2 regions of the Kosakonia sacchari SP1 genome follow, and region 1 is predicted to be linked to the other one. Evidence: riboswitches for the same ligand, from Rfam matches in the RefSeq annotation. Region 1 holds a riboswitch; the other holds the start of a gene.
The links. Region 1 has a riboswitch for cobalamin ahead of btuB (TonB-dependent vitamin B12 receptor BtuB). Riboswitches for the same ligand answer to the same signal wherever they lie in the genome.
Positions count from the first base shown of each region.

Region 2: another riboswitch for cobalamin. It lies ahead of C813_RS31480 (cobyrinate a,c-diamide synthase); the one in region 1 lies ahead of btuB (TonB-dependent vitamin B12 receptor BtuB).

Region 1 covers NZ_CP007215.2:4,738,263-4,743,229, forward strand. The annotation lists gene murI (glutamate racemase) at 1-696, opposite strand, end outside; gene btuB (TonB-dependent vitamin B12 receptor BtuB) at 641-2,491, opposite strand; cobalamin riboswitch at 2,558-2,729, opposite strand; gene trmA (tRNA (uridine(54)-C5)-methyltransferase TrmA) at 2,847-3,953, shown strand; gene C813_RS45380 (cupin domain-containing protein) at 4,218-4,667, opposite strand; gene C813_RS45385 (YijD family membrane protein) at 4,911-4,967, opposite strand, start outside.
Region 2 covers NZ_CP007215.2:1,798,854-1,803,820, forward strand. The annotation lists gene C813_RS31465 (FUSC family protein) at 1-127, shown strand, start outside; gene C813_RS31470 (DUF496 family protein) at 294-629, shown strand; gene C813_RS31475 (GHMP family kinase ATP-binding protein) at 665-1,525, opposite strand; gene C813_RS47140 (hypothetical protein) at 1,461-1,994, opposite strand; cobalamin riboswitch at 1,979-2,159, shown strand; gene C813_RS31480 (cobyrinate a,c-diamide synthase) at 2,259-3,638, shown strand; gene cbiB (adenosylcobinamide-phosphate synthase CbiB) at 3,635-4,591, shown strand; gene C813_RS31490 (cobalt-precorrin-8 methylmutase) at 4,603-4,967, shown strand, end outside.

The sequences.
Region 1 (4,967 bases):
CGCAATTGCCGCGCCTGAATCAATCAAACGCGTCCCTTCTGGCAACACTTGCAGCAACTCATCTTGCAGTAAAGGAAAGTGCGTACATCCCAGTACCACCGTATCTGGCGGCTCTTTCATGCGCAGCCATGGGCGAAGGATATGTCGCAGCTCATCCAGCGAGACCGTTTCCCCATGCAGTTTCGCTTCCGCCAATACAACCAGCTCCGCCGAACCCAACATCTCAATCCGGCATTCATTCGCGAAACGCGAAATCAGTTCGTGTGTATAAGGGCGCTTCACCGTACCCCGCGTTGCCAGCAGCCCTACCACACCGTTTGCCGTTAGACGCGCGGCGGGTTTGATGGCAGGCACGACACCGACGACAGGGAAAGAGAACTTATCCCGCAGTGCGGGCAAAGAGACGGTACTCGCCGTATTACAGGCAATAACGGCCAGCGCGAGGGGGTACTGAGCCTGAACGGCGGTAACGATTTCGACAACACGCTCAACAATAAACGCTTCGCTTTTCTCACCATAGGGGAAAGCGACATTGTCAAACGCGTAGATGTAATGCAGATCCGGCAGGAGATGCCGGATCTCATCATAAACGGATAACCCACCGACGCCGGAGTCAAACACCAGCACGGTGGGACGTGCGTCAGAAGGTGTAGCTGCCAGACAAGGTGTATTCCCGTCCTGCAGTTTGGTAGCCATATGCTGTCTCGTACTCTTTATCGAACAGGTTGGCGATTTTACCACGAACTGTTAAATGAGAGGTCACAGGATATGAGGCAGAAAAATCCACCGTACTATAACTTGGCAAAATACGTTGCTCAGGATTATAGGTTGACGTGCGGTTGTCATAGCGCTTCCCGAAGTACTCCCAGGCCAGATCCATATCGACATTCAATACGGACCAGTCAAGCTGGTACTTCGCCTGGCGCTTCGCACGGCGCGGCAGCACTTCATTGGTTTCATCATCACGCGGGTCAATATATTGCAGCGTCACGCGATGCGAGAAGATGCCGGTATCCACGCTGCCCGTCCACTCAACGCCTTTAATGGTGGCAGAGTTGATGTTGTAGTAAGCCGTATCGCTGTAGGTGATCAGATTTTCAATCTCATAGCGATAGGCAGACAAACGCCAGTCCAGCGGGCCGGTTAAGCCTTCAACACCCGCCTCCCACTGCCTGGACTCTTCCGGTTTCAGATTCGGGTTGGAAGCAATGCCAAAACGCTTCGCACCAAACTGTTGGCCTAAAGAAGGTGCCAGGAAACCAGTGCCGTAAGAAACGGTCAGACGGTAATTCTCCACGAACTCCCAGCCAGCAGCGGTCTGCCAGGTGCCGTGCCAGCCGAATTCGTCATCTTTATCTTCACGGCCCGACGCTTCCAGCGTGACATCGCCAAACTGTTGCATCCCGTTCAAATATAAGCCCGTGTTTTCACGCTCGTAAGCGTCGCGCGTCGTGCTATTGGAAGAAACCAGACGCTCCTGTTTCCAGTCGACACCCGCGCCAACAGAACCTTTGCCGACATTAACGTTGTTGCCCCACTGAATGTATCGTTGCTCCATATCATCCAGCGTGGTGCCATCGTTATAGCGGCCATAAATGCTGCTGTAGTTGTAGTCTTTGCTTTTCTGGTAGCTGGCCAGCAACTGGGACGAGTAGATCCCCTGGGCGAAATTCAGCCCGGTATCCCAACCCTGCACAAACAGCTGGCGCTCATCAGCGCTGTAATCTGCGGAAAACGGCGCGCTGCCGAGGTCATAATCCACGTTGTTGCTAAAGTTGTAGCCGCGAAAGAAGCCGTCAAAGTTGTCGTTGAATTTGTGCTGCAGGCTGCCCCAGAACGTTTTATTGCGATAACCGTCGCGATCTTCGTCATGATCCCAGGTTGAGCCGGGCTGCACGTTAAAACCGCGAGTACTGGTATAAGAACCCGCCGCTGTCGCCACCGTGTCGCCAAAGCGCTGACGCAGTGTGCCGTCATATGTCTGGTAGCCCTTCGAGCCAACGCCGGCATTGATTTGTGATTTCTCATTGCCGGTCATGGTAATGACGTTAACCACGCCGCCAATCGCCCCGGAGCCATACACGGCAGAGCGCGGCCCGCGAATATATTCAACACGTTGCACTAAAGAGAGCGGGATTTGATTCAGTTCGGGATCGTTGGAAATCCCGGAGCGCGCGACCGGTACGCCATCAATCAGCAGCAGCAGGTGTTTCGCTTCTGTACCGCGCACATAAACCGAGGCGGTTTGGCCTAACCCGCCGTTTTGCGCAATATCAACCCCAGGCAGGCGACGCAGCACATCAACCAGTGAGCGAGACTGCCAGCGATCGATGTCCTCACGCGTCACCACTTCTGTCGGTGCAAGCACCGTCTTAGCCGGTTGTTGAAAACGATTTGCTGTCACCACCAAATTGTCTGAGCTGCTATCTTGCGCCCAGCCGGAAAAAGCTGAGACGGAGAGCGCCGTCAGCAGCGAAGCTTTTTTAATCATTGTGAAAGCATCCACATAAGAGTAAGGATGCCGCAGGTTCCATCAATAGCACGCGATGATGTCAACCAGATGCGACGTATACCGGCAGGTCTTCGGGCTTGGAGGTACATCAAGAAAGCGACTTCCCACCCAACAGGCAGTGTCTGCTCTCTCACCTTGATCCTTACCGCTGCGCGTCAGCCCCAGATTCTCACTGGATTCCCTTTTAACTCACAGGACCGGAACAGGGATGCTACATTCTGTAACATATGGATGTCCAGACTGCTAACTGACTATTTAGCTCACATCCGGGGCTGGACATCGCCTGAGCAATGCCTACAATCCCCGCGTTATTCTTAATCACTCAGGAAGCATGATGACCCCCGAACACCTGCCGACAGAACAGTACGAAGCCCAGCTGGCCGAAAAAGTCGTGCGTCTGCAATCGATGATGACGCCTTTTTCCGCGCCGCTTCCGGAGGTGTTCCGCTCACCGGTCAGCCATTACCGTATGCGCGCCGAATTCCGCATCTGGCACGACGGCGACGATCTCTACCACATCATTTTCGATCAGCAGACCAAGTCTCGTATCCGGGTGGACAGTTTTCCGGCAGCAAGCGAGCTGATTAACCAATTAATGACGGTAATGATCGAGGCGGTACGCGGGAATAAAACGCTGCGCCATAAGCTGTTCCAGATTGACTACCTGAGCACCATGAGCAACCAGGCGATTGTCACCCTGCTCTACCACAAAAAGCTGGATGACGAATGGCAGGCAGAAGCTGCGCACTTGCGTGACGCGCTGCGCGCGCAGAATCTGAATGTGCAGTTAATTGGTCGCGCGACTAAAACCAAAATCGAGCTGGATCAGGACTTTGTTGACGAGCGTCTGCCGGTCGGTGGCAGAGAGATGATCTACCGCCAGGTCGAGAACAGCTTTACGCAGCCTAACGCGGCCATGAACATTCAGATGCTGGAATGGGCGCTGGATGTTACGCGTCATTCAACAGGCGATCTGTTGGAGTTGTATTGCGGCAACGGCAATTTCTCGCTGGCGCTGGCGCGCAATTTCGATCGTGTGCTGGCCACCGAAATCGCCAAACCGTCCGTGGCGGCAGCGCAATACAATATCGCGGCTAACCACATCGATAACGTGCAGATTATCCGCATGTCCGCCGAAGAATTTACGCAGGCGATGAATGGCGTGCGCGCTTTTAACCGCTTGCAGGGTATCGATCTTGCGAGCTACCAGTGCGAAACGATTTTCGTCGATCCGCCGCGCAGCGGGCTGGATGCGGAAACCGAGAAAATGGTGCAGGCCTATCCGCGTATTCTGTATATCTCCTGCAACCCGGAAACGCTGTGTAAAAATCTGGAAACATTGAGTCAGACACACGATATTTCACGTCTGGCGCTGTTCGATCAATTCCCGTATACGCACCACATGGAGTGCGGCGTACTGCTTACGCGTAAAAACAAATAACGCTATATAAAATACGTCAACTCCTTTGATGGCTGGCCTGTGAATCAAGCCAGCCAAATAATAGTGGTGAGAGGGAAATGACTGCTGCGCGTAACTATTTATTTATCAGAATAATGACCATTGCGGAACGTGATCGCGCTAACATTATTTTATAATAGCTTGTGAATGTTCTGATATGATATTTATATCGTCAGGGATATTAACCCTGATATTAAGCAATCAGCCCCGCATGAAACAGGGCTGAGAAGTAATGCGTTTTACTGGTTATTTATCGGCAATAAAGTGGTCATCATCGCCCACCGGAATATAAACGCGAACCCACTCTTTACCGTCGACAATATCCCAGCTGTGACCTTCGCCCGCCGTGTCTGCCGCAAGCAGAACGGTGCCGGGTTCGATGATGAAGGTTGAGCCATCGCTAACCCTGAACTTCAACTTACCTTTCATCGTCACCACGTATTGCTTCTTCGGTGCCGGATGCACCCCTTTCTGCCACTCTTCAAACGTATTGCTGAAGTAAAGATTTTGCGAAGAGAGCTTCGCCAGCGAGGGAACAGAGCCTTTAATAAACGCTGAGTGGTTATCTTGCGTATTAATGAGCTTAATCGCCGGAATACGGTGTTCGCTCCCATTCGTTTTTGTTGTATCCGCAGATGCGGCGACCGAAATAACGAAACCGGCCGTGGCTAACAGAAGTTGTGTTATTTTTTTCATCAGGATGTCCAGAGTTAATTTTAACCTGCCGCCTGGATCAAACGATCGTCAGGCAACCGAATAAAATGCCGAATCAGTACATCAGATGAAATGCGTTTTATTGTAGATTTTTTTAATTAATAAATTATTGATGAATTCTACCGGGGTTTTATTTCGCAAGCGTAGAACAAACGGATTTATAATTTCCGACGCTTAATTAATTGGGGATGAAAATCCCCTCTCGCAGGGAGAGGGGGATAACGCTTATTCAGAGGCTTCGTGTTTGCGACCACGCAGACGAAAACCAATCCAGAAAACCAA
Region 2 (4,967 bases), 2.0 Mb from region 1:
AAGCCGCGAGCATCAGGGTGATGCGCTGGCAGAAACGTCGATTCATGGTTATGTCTGGTTAAGCCTGGAGCTGGCGCGTCAGCTGGAATTGTTATCGCATTTGATCTGCCGGGCATTGCGCAAATAAGCGGCAGATAGCCGCTGTACACAGTCTGGTTGTTTCGATTCAGCTGGATTTGTGGTTATGATAGGGAAAAGGAAAAATTATTGTCATATGCAACCGCTTTGGGTAGGTTTGCCTTTAAGCTTGTTGCGTTAACGAATCCGAATCTCACATTATCAGGGGTGTAAAAATGGAAACAACCAAGCCTTCGTTCCAGGACGTTCTGGAGTTTGTGCGTCTGTTCCGCCGCAAAAACAAGTTGCAGCGTGAAATTCAGGACGTTGAGAAGAAGATCCGTGATAACCAGAAGCGCGTACTGCTGCTGGATAACCTCAGCGATTACATCAAACCTGGCATGAGCGTTGAAGCCATTCAGGGCATTATCGCCAGCATGAAAACCGACTACGAAGATCGCGTAGATGATTACATCATCAAAAACGCCGAGCTGTCGAAAGAGCGTCGCGACATCTCCAAAAAGCTGAAAACCATGGGCGAACTGAAGTCGGTTGAAGCGAAAACCGAATAATGCCTCGCGGTGAGAGGTTCGCCTCTCACCCTTATTTATTTCACGCCGCCCGCCACCATCTTCAACAAATAATTTTTCGGCCAGTGCGCCGCCAGCTCACTCTTCGTTAAAAACCGGCAAACCGCTTCCACATCATGACGTTCCGCATCAAGAAACAGACCCACCACGCTCCCGCTGTGCGCCACGTTCAGACCGTATAAATCGAACCGCTCCACCAGATTGAGCAGAGTATTGAAAGCAGGTTTCGGCAATAGCGCCTGGCTGGCTATCGCGCTAAGCGTTGCGGCCTGGCCGAGCAGCGCGGCATCTTTTTGCGCGCATGCGCGCTGTAGCGTTTGCCACGCGCTGTCCAGTATTTCCGCATTGTCCAGCAGCGCCTGCTGGCGCGCCATCCGGTGATAATCTGCGGTCGTCAGCGTCAGCGGGCTTTCCAGTAGCAGGATCTCGGTGTGCGGCAGCGCGCCACAGGGAATGCGCATTGCGGCCGTGTTGTGGTCAAACAGCGTCAGGCCTGAAAACAGCGTGCTGTCGGTCGGCTCCAGCGCCACGCAAAGCTTCGCCAGCGTCTCTTCATCCAATGGTTGATTGAGGTGTCGGGCTGCTGCCACGGCTGTCGCTGCGATATCGGCGGTGCTGCTGGCCATGCCTTTCGCTACCGGAATCGTCGAGAGGCACTCGATACGCAGTGTTGATGAGAGTGACGCGGGGAGTTGCCAGTGCACCAGCAGTTGCCTGAGCATCGCGCGGGTGAGCGGGCGTTCATTGGCAAGCGGCGTACCGGTGGTGACTTCCACGTGGCTGTACCACGCCACCGGGCAGGAGACCAGCTTTTCACCGCCGAGGATCCAGCCCTGGATAATTTCGCCGCAGGATGCGGGACATGCTGCCTGCGCCACGGTGCTTCCCCATAAAAATAAAACCGGATAGTGTCACTTCATCCGCGTGAATGCCAGCGTTAACCACTGCCGGTATATATCCATCCGGGCACGAAGAATACCTTGTTATTGCTATTCGCAGATGGCTTTTCCCCTCGGCAGGTAAGGATTTTCGCAAGCCCGATACGGCACAACGTTTTTCGTCAGCGTTATTACGTGGTTCCATCACTATTTCGTTTACCGCCTGAAACGGTTTTGAATTACCCGCGCAGCGTTGAGTAAATTCCGGCGCTAAAAATCGTTTGGCAAAACCTGAGTAAATAAGGTGTTGATAAAAGCGGGTGCGCAATACATTGTCATAGCGCAACAAACTCGCGTTTACGCGACGATAAACTGCTTCAGTTTTATTTCCCTGCGGCAATCCAGTGCGCTTTGGGGAAATGTCATGAGAACGCGAGCCCTGTTTTCGCGTCGTGACGTAATAAGCCAACAGGTTTTGCCGCCGCTTTTTGCGCGGCTGGGAAGGGGGTGGAAATCCCCGCAGCCCCCGCTGCTGTGATGCTGACAACCCCGAAAACGCCACTGATCGCCAGATCGGGAAGGACGGGCGAGGATGACGCTAAGCCAGAAGACCGACCTGATGGGTCATTATCAACAACTTCGGTGGGAAGTGGGTTGCTCAGAAGCGTACGGTCGCAAGACCGGGCAAACGCGCGCCTGACTTCAGCTTTCCACCCGTAATGGGGTGTCAGCAATGTCAAACAGGCGCAGCGCCTTTCTCCTCGCCGGAACCGGCAGCGGCTGTGGGAAAACCACCGTCACGCTGGGGCTGCTCACTGTTTTTAAGCGCCGTGGCTTATGCGTTCAGCCGTTCAAAGTCGGCCCGGATTACCTCGACACCGCCTGGCATAGCACCGTTTCTGGCGTTGCCTCCCGCAATCTCGACAGTTTTATGCTGCCGGAACCCACGCTAAACGCGCTTTTTTGCGAACATGTTGCTGACTGCGATGTCGCCGTTATTGAAGGCGTGATGGGATTGTTCGACGGCTACGGCACCGACCCCGATTATTGCAGCAGCGCCGCGCTGGCAAAACAGCTCGGTGTTGCGGTGATTTTACTCGTTGACGGCAAAGCGGTGTCGACCTCCATTGCCGCCACGGTGATGGGTTTTCAGCACTTTGATCCACAACTGCCGATTGCTGGCGTTATCGTTAACCGGGTCAACAGCGACAGCCATTTTCAATTACTCAAACACGCCATTGAACGCTATTGCGCACTCCCGGTGCTGGGTTATGTCCCGACCACGCCAGGTGTTGCGCTACCGGAGCGCCACCTCGGCCTGGTGACCGCGCGTGAATCAATGATGGAAGCTTCGTCGTGGCATGATTTTGCCGGGCGTCTGGAGCACACCCTTGATATTGACCAACTGCTCACACTCAGCCAGCTCACCACCCTGTCCGCAGGGCAAATGCCGCCATTGCCGGAGGCCGTTGCAGGCACAGGCCTGACGCTGGCATTAGCTTTTGATGAAGCCTTTAATTTTTACTACCCCGATAACCTCGATTTACTGGAACGTGCAGGTGTTCACATTGTGCGCTTTAGCCCGCTGCGGGATCGCCAGTTGCCGGATTGCCAGATGCTGTGGCTGGGTGGCGGTTACCCGGAGTTGCATGCGCGGGCGTTATCAGAAAATACCCCAATGCTGGAGGCTATCCGCGCGGCGCATCGGCGCGATGTGGCGATCTACGCCGAGTGTGGAGGGCTGATGTATCTCGGCACCGCGCTGCGTGACGCGGACGGCGACGAATGGCCGATGGCGAATGTGATCCCCGGTCTTAGCGTGATGGGCAACAAACTGACCCGCTTTGGCTACTGCGAAGCCCGCGCCACGCAACAGACCTTACTGGCAGCGGCGGGTGAAACCCTGCGCGGTCACGAATTTCACTACTCGGATTTCACCGCACAAACGGCGGCGGTGCTTGACTGCCATAAAACCCGCGACGGCGAAGTGCTGAAACGCTGGCAGGGTGGCTGGCAGGTTGGCAACACGTTCGCCAGCTACCTGCATCTGCATTTCGCCCAACGCCCGCAAATGCTCAACCACTGGTTTGCCGCCGCAAGGAGTGCGCAATGACACTGCTTGCCTGGGCTGTGGCCTTTTTACTCGATCGGTTGCTGGGCGACCCGCCGCACTGGCCGCATCCGGTGCGCTGGATTGGTGCGCTGATTAACTTACTGCAAAGCATCGTGCGGCGTTATTGCCATAGCGATAACGCGCTGCGAACTGGTGGTGGCGTGATGTGGCTGGCGGTGGTTGGGGGGAGCTGGAGTCTGGCCTGGGGCGTACTGGTGCTGGCGAACGCCATTCACCCGTGGCTCGGCTGGTGCGTTGAGGTGTGGATGATTTTCACCACGCTCGCCACCCGTTGCCTGGCGGACATGGCGCGGGAAGTCGAAAAGCCGCTGCGCGCCGGATTACTTTCCCAAAGCCGCGAAAAACTCTCATGGATCGTCGGGCGCGATACCCGCCAGTTGCAGCCACCGCAAATCACCCGCGCGGTGGTGGAAACGGTCGCCGAGAACACCGTCGATGGGGTAATTGCGCCGTTGTTCTTTTTGCTGCTCGGCGGTGCGCCACTGGCGATGGCCTACAAAGCGGTCAATACGCTGGATTCGATGGTCGGCTACAAACATGAAAAGTACCGCGCCATTGGCATGGTCAGTGCCCGGCTGGATGATGTCGCCAATTTTATCCCGGCACGCCTGAGCTGGCTGTTGCTGAGCATCGCCGCCTGGTGTTGCCGCCAGGATGCCCGCGCCGCGCTACGTATTGGTTTTCGTGACCGGAACAATCACAGCAGCCCGAACTGCGCCTGGCCGGAAGGCACCGTGGCGGGTGCGCTCGGCGTGCGCCTTGGCGGGCCAAACAACTACTTCGGCGAACGTGTCGACAAACCCTGGATTGGCGATGACACCCGCGCCATTGACGTGGATGACATCGGGCGAACCATCCGGATGATGTGGCTGGCTTCGACGCTGGCGCTGGCGCTGTTTGCGCTGGTGCGTTTTGTGTGGATGGGAGCCTGAGGATGGAAAAGATGGATTATTTGCAGCAACCGCAGGCTATTGAAGCCAAAAGTTTTGTCATTATCAGCGACATCATCAAAGAGACACGTCCCGATTACCGCTTTGCCAGCCCGCTGCAGGAAGCGGTGATCAAACGGGTCATTCATACCACAGCCGATTTTGACTGGCTCGATATCTTATGGTTCTCCGCTGATGCGCTGGAAAGCCTGTGTGCTGCGATTAAACAGGGCTGCACGCTCTACACCGATACCACCATGGCCCTTTCCGGCATCAACAAAACGCTGCTGGCGCAGTTCGGCGGCGAAGTGCGGTGCTATATCTCCGATCCGCGCGTGGTGCGCCGCGCTAAAGCTGACGGCATCACCCGTTCAATGGC